DNA from 3 places in the Bacillus marinisedimentorum genome. Region 2 is predicted to be linked to each of the others. Evidence: riboswitches for the same ligand, from Rfam matches in the RefSeq annotation. Region 2 holds a riboswitch; each other region holds the start of a gene.
What was found. Region 2 has a riboswitch for S-adenosylmethionine ahead of A4U59_RS09825 (O-acetylhomoserine aminocarboxypropyltransferase/cysteine synthase family protein). Riboswitches for the same ligand answer to the same signal wherever they lie in the genome.
Positions count from the first base shown of each region.

Region 1: linked by a shared signal. The riboswitch ahead of metK (methionine adenosyltransferase) and the one ahead of A4U59_RS09825 (O-acetylhomoserine aminocarboxypropyltransferase/cysteine synthase family protein) in region 2 are both predicted to bind S-adenosylmethionine.
Region 3: linked by a shared signal. The riboswitch ahead of A4U59_RS15845 (hypothetical protein) and the one ahead of A4U59_RS09825 (O-acetylhomoserine aminocarboxypropyltransferase/cysteine synthase family protein) in region 2 are both predicted to bind S-adenosylmethionine.

Region 1 is NZ_LWBL02000029.1:52,409-57,968, reverse strand. It holds gene pckA (phosphoenolpyruvate carboxykinase (ATP)) at 1-1,213, opposite strand, end outside; SAM riboswitch class I at 1,884-1,991, shown strand; gene metK (methionine adenosyltransferase) at 2,251-3,453, shown strand; gene A4U59_RS09030 (GNAT family N-acetyltransferase) at 4,668-5,174, shown strand; gene A4U59_RS09025 (gamma carbonic anhydrase) at 5,185-5,560, opposite strand, start outside.
Region 2 is NZ_LWBL02000030.1:137,158-142,717, forward strand. It holds gene A4U59_RS09805 (Na(+)/H(+) antiporter subunit B) at 1-95, shown strand, start outside; gene A4U59_RS09810 (response regulator) at 168-527, shown strand; gene A4U59_RS09815 (CcdC family protein) at 609-1,097, shown strand; gene A4U59_RS09820 (DUF2621 domain-containing protein) at 1,459-1,881, opposite strand; SAM riboswitch class I at 2,055-2,168, shown strand; gene A4U59_RS09825 (O-acetylhomoserine aminocarboxypropyltransferase/cysteine synthase family protein) at 2,304-3,620, shown strand; gene ilvE (branched-chain-amino-acid transaminase) at 3,954-4,859, shown strand; gene ilvD (dihydroxy-acid dehydratase) at 4,872-5,560, shown strand, end outside.
Region 3 is NZ_LWBL02000052.1:6,292-11,851, forward strand. It holds gene trpE (anthranilate synthase component I) at 1-741, opposite strand, end outside; gene A4U59_RS15840 (DUF3231 family protein) at 1,104-1,646, shown strand; gene A4U59_RS15845 (hypothetical protein) at 1,691-2,020, opposite strand; SAM riboswitch class I at 2,142-2,246, opposite strand; gene A4U59_RS21865 (hypothetical protein) at 2,581-2,718, opposite strand; gene A4U59_RS15855 (bile acid:sodium symporter family protein) at 3,040-4,020, shown strand; gene A4U59_RS15860 (toast rack family protein) at 4,069-4,788, opposite strand; gene A4U59_RS15865 (hypothetical protein) at 5,244-5,552, shown strand.

The sequences.
Region 1 (5,560 bases), on a different contig from region 2:
CGTGTGCAGGAAGAGGCAGGAACGGCGACCCGAAGCATGTTGAGAAGGTTGCTTCAGGAGAAGTGACCCCGCGTTCAGTTCCGGCAAGTTTGCTAGTATATCCGCTCAGGAAGTGATACATTGCCTGTTCCTTCGTCAGCCGGCTGATAGGAGGGAGGACGCCGAATGCATCGGCCGTCAGGAAAATAATGGTGTTCGGATGTCCTGCGACACTCGGAATGACGATATTATCTATGGCATCAATCGGATATGCCGCCCTTGTATTTTCAGTCAATGTTGTATTGTCATAGTCGGCTACACGAGAATGGTCATCGAGTATGACATTTTCAAGCACGGATCCATAACGGATGGCATCCCAGATTTGAGGCTCTTTTTCTTGCGATAAATTGATGCATTTTGCATAGCAGCCGCCTTCAATGTTAAAAATGCCGTTCTCGGACCAGCCGTGCTCATCGTCGCCGATAAGGCGCCGGTTCGGGTCTGCAGAAAGAGTCGTTTTCCCTGTACCGGAAAGACCGAAGAACAGGGCGACATCTCCTTCCTGGCCTACGTTCGCTGAACAATGCATAGACAGGGTACCGCGTTCAGGAAGAATATAATTCATCACGGAGAAAATCGACTTTTTAATCTCGCCGGCATATTCGGTTCCGCCAATCAATACGATACGTTTCTCGAAGGAAATGATGATGAATGTTTCGGAATTCGTCCCATCCACCGCAGGATCAGCTTTGAAGCCAGGTGCGGAAATCACCGTGAATTCGGCTTCATGATCCCTGAGATCCTCTTCGTTCGGGCGGATGAAAAGCTGTCGGGCAAACAGGTTATGCCATGCATACTCGTTTACAACCTGGATAGGCAGGCGGTAACGTTTGTCAGCACCGGCGAAACCTTTGAATACAAACAATTCCTGCTGTTCTTTCAAATAAGTAAGGACTTTGTCGTAAAGCGCTTCAAATACACTCGCGGAAATCGGCTGGTTCACCGGTCCCCAATTTATTTTATCTTTTGTGGAGGCTTCTTCTACAATAAATTTATCTTTAGGGGAGCGCCCGGTATATTTTCCGGTTGTAGCCCTGAGTGCTCCGGTTGATGTCAAAACCCCTTCATTGCGGAGAAGCGCCTTTTCAGTCAATTCTGGTACGGATAGGTTATGCCGGACATTATTGCCATTCAGGATGGCGGCCAGGCCGGTTGTAAGATCTACTGAGTTCATTACACAAACCTTCTTTCTTCATAATATGAGATTCCTTATGAGACTCCGCTGTGGAACAGAAGGTGTAAAATCTTTGGTCCCATAGGGATAAATGACCGAGTTTTACACTTGATTCGATATGCTAAAAATAGTATAACACATTTATTTTTTCAGTCTACACTAAACAAGTTGCTTACCTGAAAAATATACTTATATATGCCCGTCTCTTCATCAGAAAACACTTATTTTGCAATTTTTTATAAAAATTTTCAAGTTTTTCTCTTTAAAAGGAAAATGTGTTCTAATATTGAAATCCCTTTCAATACGTTTATGTATCAATATGATACAAATGCACTTACTGTGCCTTAGGTAAGCTGTTGGCATTACTTTGTACAGATTCAGGAACTGAAATACATTTGAATTTTGCTGGCCACAGGGAATGAAAAGTTTGTGAAGGAAACGGATGAAAAGGGCTGTGTCAGGCGTGAACAATGGCAGCCTGTTACCTGTAAAATTGAATAAGTTTGGTTATAAGCAGACACCGTAAGAAAGGAATATAACGATAATAGAAGGAATGGATGTTTATATTATTCACACAATAAACGAGGAAACTGCCTGAAACGTCCGGATGTTCATGACGGTTTTATTGACATGGTTCGACCAATGCGTTATGATAGCACGCGAACGGATACTCTTATCCCGAGCTGGTGGAGGGACAGGCCCAACGAAACCCGGCAACCGTCACCCTATGTGAAAAGGTGCTAACCTGAGCAAGGCGGACAGCCTTGATCGATAAGAGCGAAAGGCAAGAGCGTAAAACCTTTCCTCAAACGGGAAGGTTTTTTTATACTTTCAGCCCATCTTTAGGCTTTGGAAGTATAGCAACCTGCCGGGCAGCGGAGTTAATTGCTGCAAGGGGGGATCATTTGCCTGTTATTGCCGCTGACAGGACTCTTTCAGGCATCAAGAGGCCAAAGAGGAAGTTAATTTATAATCCCTTTAGGGAAATGAGTACCGTATCAATCAGCAGTCTTTATTTAAGGAGGTACTAGTGTTCCATGACAAAAACCCGCCGTTTGTTTACGTCTGAATCGGTGACAGAAGGGCATCCCGATAAAATTTGTGACCAGATTTCAGACGCCATTCTTGATGCAATTTTAAAGAGCGACCCGAATGCACGTGTCGCCTGTGAAACAACAGTAAATACAGGGCTTGTCCTTGTAACAGGTGAAATTACCACTTCGACATACGTGGATATTCCGAAGCTTGTGCGTGAAACCGTAAAAGGAATCGGATATACACGGGCAAAATACGGATTTGATGCGGAAACTTGTGCAGTTTTGACATCTATCGATGAGCAGTCCCCCGATATTGCGATGGGCGTTGATAAGGCTCTTGAGGCAAGGGAAGGGCAAATGACAGATGCCGAAATAGAAGCAATCGGAGCCGGCGACCAGGGCTTGATGTTCGGGTACGCCACAAGGGAAACAGAGGAACTGATGCCTTTGCCGATTTCACTCGCGCACAAGCTTGCCCGCAGGCTGACAGAAGTCCGCAAAGAAGAAATCCTCCCATACTTACGCCCTGATGGAAAGACACAGGTGACGGTGGAATATGATGAAAATGACAATCCTGTCAGGATTGATACTATCGTCATTTCGACACAGCACCATCCGGAAGTTTCGCTTGAACAGATTCAGCGGAATATCAAAGAATATATCATCAAGCCGATTGTTCCTGAAAACCTGATTGATGAAGACACGAAATTTTTCATCAACCCGACAGGCCGGTTCGTCATCGGCGGTCCGCTCGGTGACGCCGGTTTGACTGGACGAAAAATCATTGTCGATACGTATGGAGGCTATGCCCGCCATGGCGGAGGGGCCTTTTCCGGTAAGGATCCGACAAAAGTGGACCGTTCCGCAGCATATGCGGCCCGTTATGTCGCCAAGAATATCGTAGCTGCAGACCTTGCTGACAAATGCGAGGTGCAGCTTGCTTACGCCATCGGTGTTGCCCAGCCTGTTTCCATCTCAATTGATACGTTCGGAACAGGAAAAGTTTCTGAAGAGAAACTGGTGGAAATGGTCCGCCAGACATTTGATTTACGTCCGGCAGGCATCATTAAAATGCTTGACCTGAGAAAACCGATTTACAAACAGACAGCGGCATACGGTCATTTCGGCCGTACGGATATCGATGTTCCGTGGGAAAAAGCCGATAAAGCCGGCGCGCTGAAGGAACTCGCTTCTGCTGAATAAGTGTTTGGATAGTGTTAAAATCACTGCTGAATCTTTTAAGCAGTTCATTCTGTAGAGAATCCTGAACAATAATAAAGGCTCAGAATCGTTTTAATTAGCGGTTCTGAGCTTTTTTTAGAGATTACCCACTTAAGGCCAGTCGGAAAATTTCTTTCCTTTAGTGTGAGGTGTAATTCATGGGGTCTGTTCGCGGAGCTGTTTGGGGAGAAATCCGGTCAGAGGGCCTGAGCGCGCAGCTTTTTGGCGCGAAATAATGCTTGAACGGCGTGAAACAAACCAAGTGGCGTGAAAGCGGGCTATATCGGCGTGAAACGTAATCGGTTTGGCGCGAAAACCGGGAGAAACGGCGCGAAAGCCGCACCCTGGATGTAGCGTAAAGCCGGTCGGCGCGAAAACCCGCTCCTATGGCGCGAAAATTCGTTTGAATGGCGTGAAATCACCCGTATGGCGTGAAAGCGAACAGTTGTGGCGTGAATTTTGAAGGAGTTGGCAAGAAAAGCGGCAGATTTGGCTCGAAAACCAGGAGAAACGGCGCGAAAGCCGCACCCTGGATGTAGCGTAAAGCCGGTCGGCGCGAAAACCCGCTCCTATGGCGCGAAAATTCGTTTGAATGGCGTGAAACCACCCGTATGGCGTCCAAAGCGAGCAGTTGTGGCGTGAAATTTGAAAGAGGTGGCAAGAAAAGCGGCAGATTTGGCGCGAAAACCGGGAGAGACGGCGCGAAAGCCGCACCCTGGACGTAGCGTAAAGCCGGTCGGCGCGAAAACCCGCTCCTATGGCGCGAAAATTCGTTTGAATGGCGTGAAACCACCCGTATGGCGTGAAAGCGAACAGTTGTGGCGTGAAATTTGAAGGAGTTGGCAAGAAAAGCGGCAGATTTGGCTCAAAAACCGGGAGAAACGGCGTGAAACCCGCTCACTGGGCCGACACCGAAAAGCCGTTTGGCGTTATACGGCGCGTCACGCGCCCACAGAGAATGCATGCGAAATTGTTTGGCTCGAAACCCTGTTTAAATCAAGCCAAAAAGTGACTGTAATGAAATCACACGTTTCTTTTCCTTTCCTGCTGTTTTATAATTGAATAAATAGTAAGAAAATTCAGCTGCTGGAATATGCCTGATTGGCATCTGGAAGCTGTTCGATTTCTGACATATGATTTGGCGATCAAGCCTTGCATCTTTTACAAAGGGATTATTACAAAACAGGGGGAAGGCTATGATGATAATTAGACCTGCAACAAGCAAGGATGCTCAAGCGGTCCGTACAGTTGCCGTTAAAAGCTGGATGGATACGTATGGGACGTTTTATACAAAGGAAGAAACCGAAGAATTCATGGAAACGGTATATGCCTATGATAACTTGCTGAAATCCATTTCAGAGAGTGAATCATCCGAGAATCACCATTTCCTTGTTTCGGAAGAAGACGGATCGATTACAGGAATAATGGAAATCATCAAGCGTGAGGCGGGCTGGGAAATTTTACGGCTTTATGTGCTGCCGGAATTCCAGCGGCAAAAGATCGGCACCGAGCTGCTTGCGGCTGTTATGCAGACGGTTAAAAAAGGGCCGCTGCGCGTTTGTGTTGAAGTCCGCAATCAGCGGGGCCTTGCTTTCTACAGGAAAGCCGGCTTCAGTGAAACGAAACGTCAAAAAGATGATTTCTTTGTGCTGACCGGGGAATTATTAGTATTGGAAAAAGCACTGGACGGCATTGCCATTTGACAATGCCGTTTTAGTTATCATCCTTTGGCTCGATGGGGGTAAGTTTTTTATAATAATGGCCTTTTTCCATGTATTCTCTGCGGATCCTCGCCATATCTTCCAGATCCTCCTCGTTCAATTCCCTTACAACCTTCGCCGGACGTCCATATGCAAGTGAATTGGGCGGGATCTTCTTGCCTGGCGGAACAAGGCTGCCGGCTCCAATGAAAGCCCCTTTCCCGATTTCGGCGCCGTCCAGGACGATTGACCCCATGCCGATGAGGGCGTGCTTCCGGATAATGGAGCTATGGAGAATGACCTGGTGCCCGACAGTAACGCCGTCTTCAAGGATAAGCGGGTTGCCCGGGCTCTGGTGGAGTACGCAATTGTCCTGGACATTCACCCCG
Region 2 (5,560 bases):
AACTGGCGACAGCCATGTTATTCGATCTTGGGGTGTATTTGACCGTAGTCGGAATTACAATGACGATTATTTTAACGATTGCAGAAGACCAATGATGTAAAGCGAGACGGCCTGTTGCAGGCCGTCTTCTCTTATTACGATGAGAATGCTGAAATGGGGGACGTGTGTTGGCAAGTGTATTAGTTGTGGATGATGTCCAGTTCATGAGGGCCAAGTTGAAGGATATGCTCGTACAGGGCGGGCATGAAGTTCAATGTGAGGCGGAAAACGGCAAAGAAGCCGTTTCCATCTACAAAGACTGCAAGCCTGACCTGGTGATTATGGATGTCACAATGCCGGAAATGAATGGAATAGAAGCACTCAGGGAGATTAAGGTGTTCGACCCGTCTGCCCTCGTCATCATGTGTTCAGCGATGGGTCAGGAAAAACTGGTGATGGAAGCAGTCGAAGCGGGGGCAAAGGACTTTATCATCAAACCATTTGAGGACAGCCGTGTATTGGATGCGATCAACCACATGATCAGGTAAATAGGTAAATCCGGTGTGATAACCACTGTAAGTACGGTATAATGGATAATATCCAGAATTTGAATTAAAAGGGTGAGGAAGTTGCTGATATGGGTCAGCACCATTTTTGCAGCCTTCATGGCGTCATTCATGATTTTTGTACGGATAAAGGCGGCTGAAAGGCCGGTTTCTGCCATAAAATTGATCCTTCCTCCGGTTTTTATGAGCACTGGTTTTTTCATGTTTGCAATACCTTATTTCAGGGTGCCGCCGGCTGAAGGAGCAGAGGCGTTTCTTGTCGGTTCACTTTTTTCAATATTACTGATAAAAACATCCCGCTTCACTGTTTCAGGGAATAAGATATATTTACAAAGGTCGAAGGCATTTGTCTTTTTGCTGATTGGGCTGCTTCTTCTCCGGCTCGTCATGAAAAGTTTTCTCGGCCATTACATTTCCTTCGGTGAAACGAGCGGCCTGTTTTTTATTCTGGCATTCGGCATGATCCTGCCGTGGAGGCTGTCGATGTACCTATCTTACAAAAAGATTAAAAAGCAGTTATATATCAAGGATGGAAACCTGCTCCATCCATAAATAAATGTGCCTGTTTTCAGCAACCGGTCCAGTTAACGGTGAGAAAAGCTATTTTAAGGACGAAATCGCCTATGTTTTCGTCCTTTTCTTTTTCCTGCAGTTTTCCATTCAGCATAACAAATAAGTGACACAGGTTAAATGCTTGTTCTTTTGCTGGAAAGGCTGGGGAAATACATTCTTGCCGGCTGCTCCGCAGAAATCATCCACCCGTTTTAAATTACAAAACAAATAACAACGTCCAGGTGAGAAACCTGGACGTTGTGCTATTTTCATTGTGATCACTTACTGAATTCACTTGCAAATCAGCTGGCGATAGTACGAATTAACATTTTTCTCTTCCAGAACTGTACCCTATACGTTTTTAAAATAAATGCTCATAAGGCACAAGACTAATATGTTTTTCGGTTAATGTTTTTCTCAAAAACTTATGGTCACGTTTCGGGGTCGCCATAATATATCCCCTGATCACATGGTCCTGTTCGATGCGCCGTGCGTTTTCTTGCAGCGCAAGTTCGCCGATCTTACCGGCGATTTTTTGCCTGGCAACATCCCTGAACAACTCGGGCACCGGCAAAACAAGCTCTTCGAGGAAACGTTTCTGCTCATCCGGCCAGAGGTGTTTCGACTGCTCGATATAATATTCCTGCCAGTCCATGATCGATTTTCCGTCTTCTTTCGGAAGTTTTTTCAGAAATTTCCTGAACATGAAGTAACCGCCGATCGCCATCATGACAAAGAGGAAAACAGACCAGAAAGCGATGAAAAGAATAAACCAATCGGACATTTAAAAACCCACTTCCTTTAATCAGCACAATTCATGTTTCATTATACAACTGAAAAAGGCAGCAGACAATCATCAGCAAAAGATAGGATGTTGGAGACAAAGGAAGCAGGTAAAAAATGTTGACAGGAAAAAGGCATTAAAGTATCATAACAAATAATTAACTGAATATTTAGTTCTTATCAAGAGAGGTGGAGGGACTGGCCCGATGAAACCCGGCAACCCGTCAAATGGCTGCATTTGATCAGGTGCCAAATCCTGCAAAGCTTGCTTGCTTTGGAAGATAAGAGAGTCGACTGTGACATATCAGGGCCTCTCTATCAAAGAGAGGCCCTTTTCTTGTATACAGTTTATCAAGTCTGTCCGAGAGCGTACGGGAGTTATTTTGAAAAAATAATGATAACCGAAAAAAGGAGTGTGGGAACATGGAAAAAAGGAATTATCGCATTGAAACGCTTGGCATTCACGGAGGGCTTCAGCCCGATCCTTCGACAGGGGCCCGGTCACTGCCGATCTACCAGTCCAACGCGTTCCAGTTTGAAAACAGCGGACATGCTGCGAACCTGTTCGATTTACAGGAAGAAGGCTATATTTATACGCGGATCGGCAACCCGACAGTTTCAGCGCTCGAACAACGCATGGCTGACCTTGAAGGCGGAGTCGGTGCACTTGCAACAGCGAGCGGTATGTCCGCAATATTGCTTTCTATCCTGAACATAGCGGAATCAGGTGATGAAATCGTATCGGCATCGACCCTGTACGGGGGCACATATAACCTTTTTGCTGTCACACTGCCGAAGTACGGTATTAAGACAAGGTTTGTCGACCCCGAAGACCCGCAAGCTTTCAGAGAAGCTATTAATTCAAACACGAAAGCAATATATGCAGAAACGATCGGCAATCCGGGACTCCACGTGCTTGATATTGAAAAAACATCACAAATTGCCCGTGAAGCGGGACTCCCGCTCATCATCGACAATACATTCGCAACTCCGTATTTGTGCAGGCCGATTGAACACGGTGCAGATATCGTCATCCACTCTGCGACCAAATGGCTTGGCGGAAATGGGACAACGATGGGAGGGGTCATTGTAGACGGCGGGAAATTTGACTGGCAATCCGATAAATTTCCGGAATTCAACCGTCCGGATGAAAGCTATCACGGTCTGACATATGCAAAAGACCTGGGTGAAGAGGCTTATATTTTGAAAGCCAGGGTTCAGATGATGCGTGACCTCGGGCCTGCGATGAGCCCGTTTAATGCTTTCCAGTTATCGCTCGGACTTGAAACGCTGCATGTAAGGATGAAGGAACATGTGAACAATGCGAGGGATTTGGTGAAGTATCTGGAATCGCATCCAGGTGTAGAATGGGTCCTTTATCCGGAACTTGACAGCCATCCTTCCAGGGCGCTGGCAGAGAAATATTTGCCGAAAGGGGCCGGGTCAGTGCTCGTGTTTGGGATTAAAGGAGGACGCGAAGCAGGGGCGAAGGTCATCGACAATGTGAAATTGTGGTCGCATGTCGCGAATGTCGGGGATGCGAAAAGCCTTATCATCCATCCTGCTTCCACCACACATAGGCAGTTGTCGGATGAAGACTTGAAAACGACAGGAGTTACGGAAGATATGATCAGGCTTTCTGTCGGAATAGAACACATTGATGACATAACAGCCGACCTGCAATACGCAATTGAAGAAGCGAATGGATATCGTCCAGTTGAGAAAACTGCACAGCGTTAAATAATGCGGCTCCCTGAAAAGGGGCCTTTTTTTTTGACAGGCTTCATCCTGTATGGATTTTCCGGACAACCGGACAGGAGCGGATATGAATGAAAACGCTTCAAAAAAATTTACAATTGAACGCCATAAACCTTTAAAGTACTGAAGTTGCCGGAATGTAAGCGATTACAATAAAACTGATAAATCAAAATTATCTGAAAAGTTTCGATTTTGCTGTTGACCTCCTTATGAAACCGGCGTATTATTGTCCTCAATCAAACAAATTATCTTCTTCACAAGGCGGATTGAAAACTGTCCCGGCGCTTTCTGATGAAGAACGAAAGGAGTGGTTGTGTGAGCGAGCAATGGATCTATTTAAACGGCCGATTCGTAACGAAAGAACATGCAGTTGTTTCCGTTTATGATCACGGATTTTTATACGGCGACGGGGTGTTCGAAGGCATTCGCATGTATGACGGAAATGTCTTCAGGCTTAATGAGCATCTTGACCGGCTGTATAATTCCGCCCAATCTATCATGTTGAAGATTCCGCATACAAAAGAGGAGATGCAGGCAATTATTATCGAGACCTTGCGGAAAAACGATTTCCGGGATGCTTATATCCGGGTTGTCGTTTCCAGAGGGCCAGGAAACCTCGGCCTTGATCCGTTCCCTTGCCGCAACCCGCAGGTCATTGTCATTGCAGAACAGCTGGCATTGTTTCCGAAAAAGCTTTACGAAACGGGCATTGAGATTGCTACGGTGGCCAGCCGGAGAAACCGGGCGGACGTACTAAGCCCTAAAGTGAAATCACTGAATTATTTGAATAATATCCTTGTGAAAATTGAAGCTCACCTTGCCGGTGTCAGTGAAGCGCTCATGCTGAATGATCAGGGTTATGTAGCCGAAGGCTCGGCCGATAACGTATTCCTCATGAAAGACAGCGTGATAAAGACACCGCCAGGCTATATCGGCGCCCTTGAGGGGATTACACGGAACGCCATTATGGAACTTGCCGCCGAGATGGGCTATACAGTCAAAGAAGAAGTTTTCACAAGACATGATGTATATGTTGCCGACGAAGTGTTTTTAACCGGTACAGCAGCAGAGGTGATTGCCGTTGTTAAAGTTGACGGCCGTGAGATCGGAACCGGAAAACCAGGCCCCCACACGAAAAAGCTTCTGCAGGGCTTTCGGAAAAAGGTAACATTGGACGGAATGAAAGTATACCACCAGGAAAAAGATGTTCAGGCAGGATAGGCGGGATAATTGATGAGAAGCGACATGATTAAAAAAGGAATTGACAGAGCTCCGCACCGCAGCCTTCTGCATGCGGCTGGAGTCAAAACGGAAGATTTGCACAAACCGTTCATCGGCGTATGCAACTCCTATATTGACATCATACCGGGGCATATGCACTTAAATAAATTTGCGGAAGTTGTAAAAGAAGAAATCCGGAAGGCTGGAGGTATTCCGTTCGAATTCAATACAATCGGAGTGGATGACGGCATTGCAATGGGCCATATCGGAATGAGATATTCACTTCCGAGCAGGGAACTCATAGCCGACTCGGCAGAAACAGTCATCAACGCCCACTGGTTCGACGGTGTGTTTTATATTCCGAACTGTGACAAAATCACACCGGGTATGCTGATGGCATCCGTAAGGACCAATGTTCCTTCCGTTTTTGTATCAGGAGGACCGATGGAAGCGGGGCGTTCTGAATCGGGTGAATCGCTTTCCCTCGTTTCCGTATTTGAAGGGGTCGGAGCGCATCAGTCAGGAAGAATGTCACTCGAAGAACTGCAGCAGCTGGAAACGAGTGCCTGTCCGACATGCGGATCATGTTCCGGGATGTTCACCGCAAACTCAATGAACTCCCTTATGGAAATGCTGGGTGTCACACCGCAGGGAAATGCGACTATCGTCGCAACATCCGAAGATCGCAGAAATTTGATCAA
Region 3 (5,560 bases), on a different contig from region 2:
GAAGATGTCACCTTTAATAATATGGTCCTTGATTTTCTTCACGTCTGCCATGAATCCATGTTTTTCATAGTTGCTTTCCACGTGCCCTGCCGTAACGCGGAAATGATCCTGGAGCAATACTGATTCGTTCATGACAGGCGGATTTCGCAATTTATCGAGGAGTGCCCCGACCTCCTTTTCCGCCTGTTTATATGCGTCTATAAGCTCCTCTCTTGTTTCGTTTCCGTTTAAGCGGGCAAAATGGACAACCGTCACTTCCCTTGTTTTATGATCAAAGGTGATGAGGTCTGTGCAAAAAATGAACCGGTAACGGGGATGAGGGTCTGTGACCGGGAACGGAATCTTTTCGAAATCGGCAACTGCTTCATAAGTCATATAACCAACGCCGCCCCCTGAAAAAGAAGCATTGATGCCGGGTGTTTTGACTATAAGCTTGTTCTGTACATAATCAAAAGCATCTTTAAAAGAAGGCATCTGTACGATATGCCCTGTTTCTAACTCTTCAACTTGAAAAGTTCCAGTGTTCTCGCGGATTTCCATAAAAGGTTTTAAGCCGATAAACGAAAAACGGGACCGCTCATGGCCGTCTTCATTGCTTTCAAGCAAAAATGCCGCTTCTTCATCCAGGCTCTGGAAAATACGGACCGGCGTCAGTGTGTCACTGTAAAAACCGGTTGATAAAGGAATGGTGTGATGCGTTTTAGCATCACGTAAAAAGGATTGTAAGGAATAGGAATGCATAGACTCACCTCTCCATTGTTGATGGAGAATGAGGGGTTGAGGTAAAAAATGGAGGATAAAAAAAGATGAAATATGGGCACACTCCGCCCCTGATCACTTCCTGAACTCTGCTCTTTTCCTCTTCTATACTGTCCTCAACTCATCTTCTCATTCTCAGCTCTGCTCTGTACTCTGCTCTTTCCTGCATGTTTGAATACCGCTTTTGAATATTCAAACATCTTGTTGACAGTGTACGCACCTAACTACAAATTGTCAACCGTACTTTTTTACTTCTTTGTAATTTAATCCCTTCGATAAAAAACACCCGATACGCAAAAGATATATGCGTGCAACACTATTCACTTGCACGAAGGAGCCTTTTCATGAATTTAAAAACATTAAGGAGTGTCGTTATGGGAGTATTGAGCGGAAATCAAACCGATGAGCCACTTCATTATGGAGAAGTCTTTGCGGTGTGGAGCTACTATGCAGCTTCAAAAGCGGGTGTCGCCACACTTCAAACTTACATGAACCATACAGGGGATGAGGATCTCCGTAACTTGATCGATGAAATGCTTCGCAGTTCGAAGCCGGAAATCGAACAAGTGGAAACTGTTCTGAAAGAAAACGGCATTGCATTGCCGCCTGTACCGCCTGAACGCCCGGAAGCCAGCCTTGACCAAATCCCGGCGGGGGCACGAATCAACGACCCGGAAATAAGCGCGGCCCTTTCCAAAAATCTGGCGGAAGGCCTTGTCGCGTGCAGCCAGGCCATGGGGCAGGCAACACGTGAGGACATTGCCATGATGTTCGGCCAATTCCATTTGAATAAGGCGCAATTCGGTGCCCGGATGCTCCGCCTCAACAAAGAAAAAGGATGGATTATCCCTCCTCCACTTCACGTGCGGGTGCCGGAACCAGTCTAAAAAAAAGAGCAGGCTGTTTGCTGCAGCCTGCTCAATACATACCATTATCCTGCGTACATCATTGTCAAGTAGCGGCCTTTTACCGGGATATACAATCCCCTGTCAAAAAGGCTGTTCCACATTTCGCGGTCAAGCGCGTAAGGGCCTCTTCTCTGGTACCCTTTTACCGACTCATCCGAGAAGGAAAGGATATGATAACGCCCTTCATAAAGAACTTTGACATAAAAGCGGTTGTAAAACGGATTCAATGTTGCTTCTGCATGAGCATCAAACTCTTTAAGCTGCCGGTCCATGAAATTCACCACATGTCCGATGAACCTGGCCGGCGTCATACTTTTCGCCATGTGCCCTCGTGCGGTTCCATTGATGTTCATCAAGAATCTCCCCTTGAGAATATGGTCAAGGTATCAAGAGAGGTATGATAACGAAACAGGAATCCTGTTTCCGGAGAAAATAAAAACCCTTTTCGCTTTGGCGCAAAAAGAGTTTCCTCCGTTGCCATCATTCAAAGCGCAGCTTTGCTGGTTGGAGCACCTTGTCCCTTTCGGCAGGTTGCTGTGGAGTCAAAGAGCCAGATCTCTCGTCCACTCCTGATAACCTTATTGATATTTCCATTGTACCATACGAACCGCCAAAAAATAGGGTGACCTGCACATTGTTGCACAAAAAAAACAATTTTTCTGAAAACTGGCAGTTAGACCGAAATTTATCCGGGTACCATCTCTAAAGTATGCCGGATTGTTATACAAAAAGATAACGATTCTTGACTGACCGTTCCTCTCATTTGAACCAGCTCTCGCCAGAGGACGATACCCGGCTAATTGTTTCTATAACTAATTGTTTCGCGCCTCCTGTAACATGTTCAGGAATATCGCTGCCAGCATTCCCATTCGTCCGCCTTATAGCTGACGTTTATTACGAGATTCCGGCGGATTTACTTTACTCTGAGATATGTCTTCCTACTCAGCAGTTTTTTCATCATGTTTATGGCTGCAGCCGCATCCTCCCCCGCCATGCTTATGGTGATGCCCCTCATGATTGCTTTTGCAGCTTCCCTTTCCATGTCCTCCATGCTTATGCTTGTTCTTGCAGCCGCATCCCTTCTTTTCAGAACCTGCGGCAGTTACTTCGATTTCCTTCATCATATCCCTCTCCTTATGTAAAAATATAAAGCAGTCATTTTCTCCATAACTTACGTCAAATTTACCAGAAAGTTGAAATGAAAAACAGCGATGTTTCCACCCAGGCAATAGTGTTCATATAACGGCCTTTTTTTTGCCCCTTTTCAGTCACATTTCACCTCAGTGTATCCTTTAATGCTTTTTTGCATTTCAGTATTGAAATATTCAGAATTGTACGTATAATGGGATTTAAAACTTTAGGAGGGATTTTTTTGAAATCACTTGCCAGAGCGAGTACATTCGCAGGAAACACCTTTGCTGTCTGGGTTCTGTTATTTGCTGTCCTCGGCTTTCTGTATCCGGAAGGATTCACCTGGATTGGGCCGTACATAGCGATTTTACTCGGCATCATCATGTTCGGCATGGGCATGACCCTGACGTTCAGCGATTTCAAGGCTGTCGCACAGCAGCCGAAAAAAGTGGCGATCGGCGTGGGCGCGCAGTTTGTGGTCATGCCCCTTGTCGCATACGGACTTGCTGTTTTGCTGGAATTGCCTCCCGAAATTGCAGCGGGGGTCATTCTTGTCGGCAGCTGTCCCGGCGGTACAGCATCCAACGTCATGACATATCTCGCAAAGGGGAATACAGCACTGTCAGTCGCCATCACTTCTGTTTCAACATTGCTTGCTCCCATACTGACGCCCGCAATCACGCTGATGCTAGCAAGCAAATGGCTGCCGGTTTCTGCAGGCAGCCTGTTCTTATCAATTGTCCAAATTGTCATCATACCGATCATTCTTGGTCTTCTCGTTAGACTGGCATTCAAATCAACTGTGGAAAAAAGCACAGAAATCCTTCCGCTCATTTCCGTTATTGCGATTGTCGCCATCGTGGCAGCGGTCGTCGGCCTCAGCAAAGAAAAAATAGCAGAAACAGGACTTCTTCTGTTTTCAGTTGTTATGCTGCATAACTTGATCGGCCTTTTCATCGGATACTGGGCCGCAAAATTATTTAAAATGGATCACTCGGATTCAAAAGCAATTTCAATCGAAGTAGGCATGCAAAATTCAGGACTTGGCGCCGCACTTGCAGCCGCACATTTTTCACCGCTGGCAGCTGTACCCAGCGCCCTGTTCAGTGTCTGGCATAACATTTCCGGGCCGCTGCTTGCCACCTATTGGGGAAAAAACCATAAGCCTGGCATCAAGCAGGAAAAAACTTCCGGGCATCCGAAAGCCCCTGAAGTTTCATAATCATAAAAAGGTCCCAACCACTTTAACTAGTGATCCGGGACCTTCACTTTATTTTAATTCAAAATTTGCTTCCCCGACACCCAGATTGGCCTCAACTTCAATTTGAACATCTGTTTTACCGTAAGCATCATTGACGTATACGCCGTCTCCCTCAGAGATGAAACCGGCAATATTCGTTTCGCCGATTCCTTTATGCGTTTCGATTTTCACACCTGCCGATTTTGGCAAAATGACGGTTGTCTTGCCGACGCCGGTTTCGAAGGTGACATCAAAACTTTGCGGCCAATCGCCTGAAAGGTCTACGGATATATCACCGACACCCGCATTGATTTCCAGGCCGGAAAGATTTAAGCCGCTCAAATCCAATTCTGTGTCGGATGCCCCGGAATTCACGGCCAATTCAATCGGAATTTCTTTGTTGAGCCGTATGTTCCATTCGTTTTTTATATCGCCAACCGAAATATTGCCCAGGCTCTGTTTCTTTTGTTCAATCACTACTTTTCCTTTTTTCCCTCTAGAATCATATGTTGTTTCCGGCTCAAAATCTTTGTGGTTATATACAACAGTACCTTCCACCCACTCACGGGCACCACTTGAAACTGCCAGTTCTCCGGCTCCCAGTTTCAGTTCCACTTCCAGCTCCACGGCTTCATCCTTTTCAACAAGAATATCCGATTCCTCCGTCTCCCCGCTTACTGCCGTCTGGCATCCTGTAACAAACAGCAGCATGACAGCAATGCACCCTGAACTTACAATCCATTTCCTCATCTTGCATCCTCCTTTTTGAAAACGCGGACCCAACAGCAGCAGCCCTCCCTTCATTAAACATTTAAACCAGAACAAATGCGCAAGGCGCCCGCTTAGCTGGAGTACCCGCAGGTTGGTGCTCTTTCCTTCCGAAGGGGATCACCGCTTGTGACGATAGGCGCTGGCGCCTGAAGCTGAACGATACCCTTCTGGCTTTTTATCCACAACGCTTAAAATTTATAATTTCCTTAACAACAAAAAAGGAGAGCCCTTCATGAAGCTCTCCCAGGTGTCCGTTGCTAATTCATTTACCAAAATATGTATGATAGAGTAGGTGAAAAGCCTTATATCCTACTTTTAATTTTAATGTTGATTGGCATAGCTGTCAATCCGGCGCTTTTACTTCTTTGATTCGTTTACCGGTCATAGCACCCCGGACAAATCCCCGGCATAAATTAGCATGAGAGGTGATGAAAATGGCATACAGTGATGCAATTATTTACGTAGGACAGCTGGGGGCTGACACTTATACGCAATCCCTGCGCGGTGTCCTTTATACGGAAGATCAGATCGGTTTTATGGCGGACCGCATCCTGTGGACGGAGGGGCAAATCGGAGAGATGGCTGACCGCATCGTCTATGTCATTGAACTTTCCCAGTTCAATACAATCAAAGCCATGTACATGCTCACATCAATTTCCTTCATGGGAATTGACAGTACGATGAACAACCTATTCAGATATGCAGTAACCGTCAATCCGGTAAGTTATATTCCGTGGATATAATTTTTGCG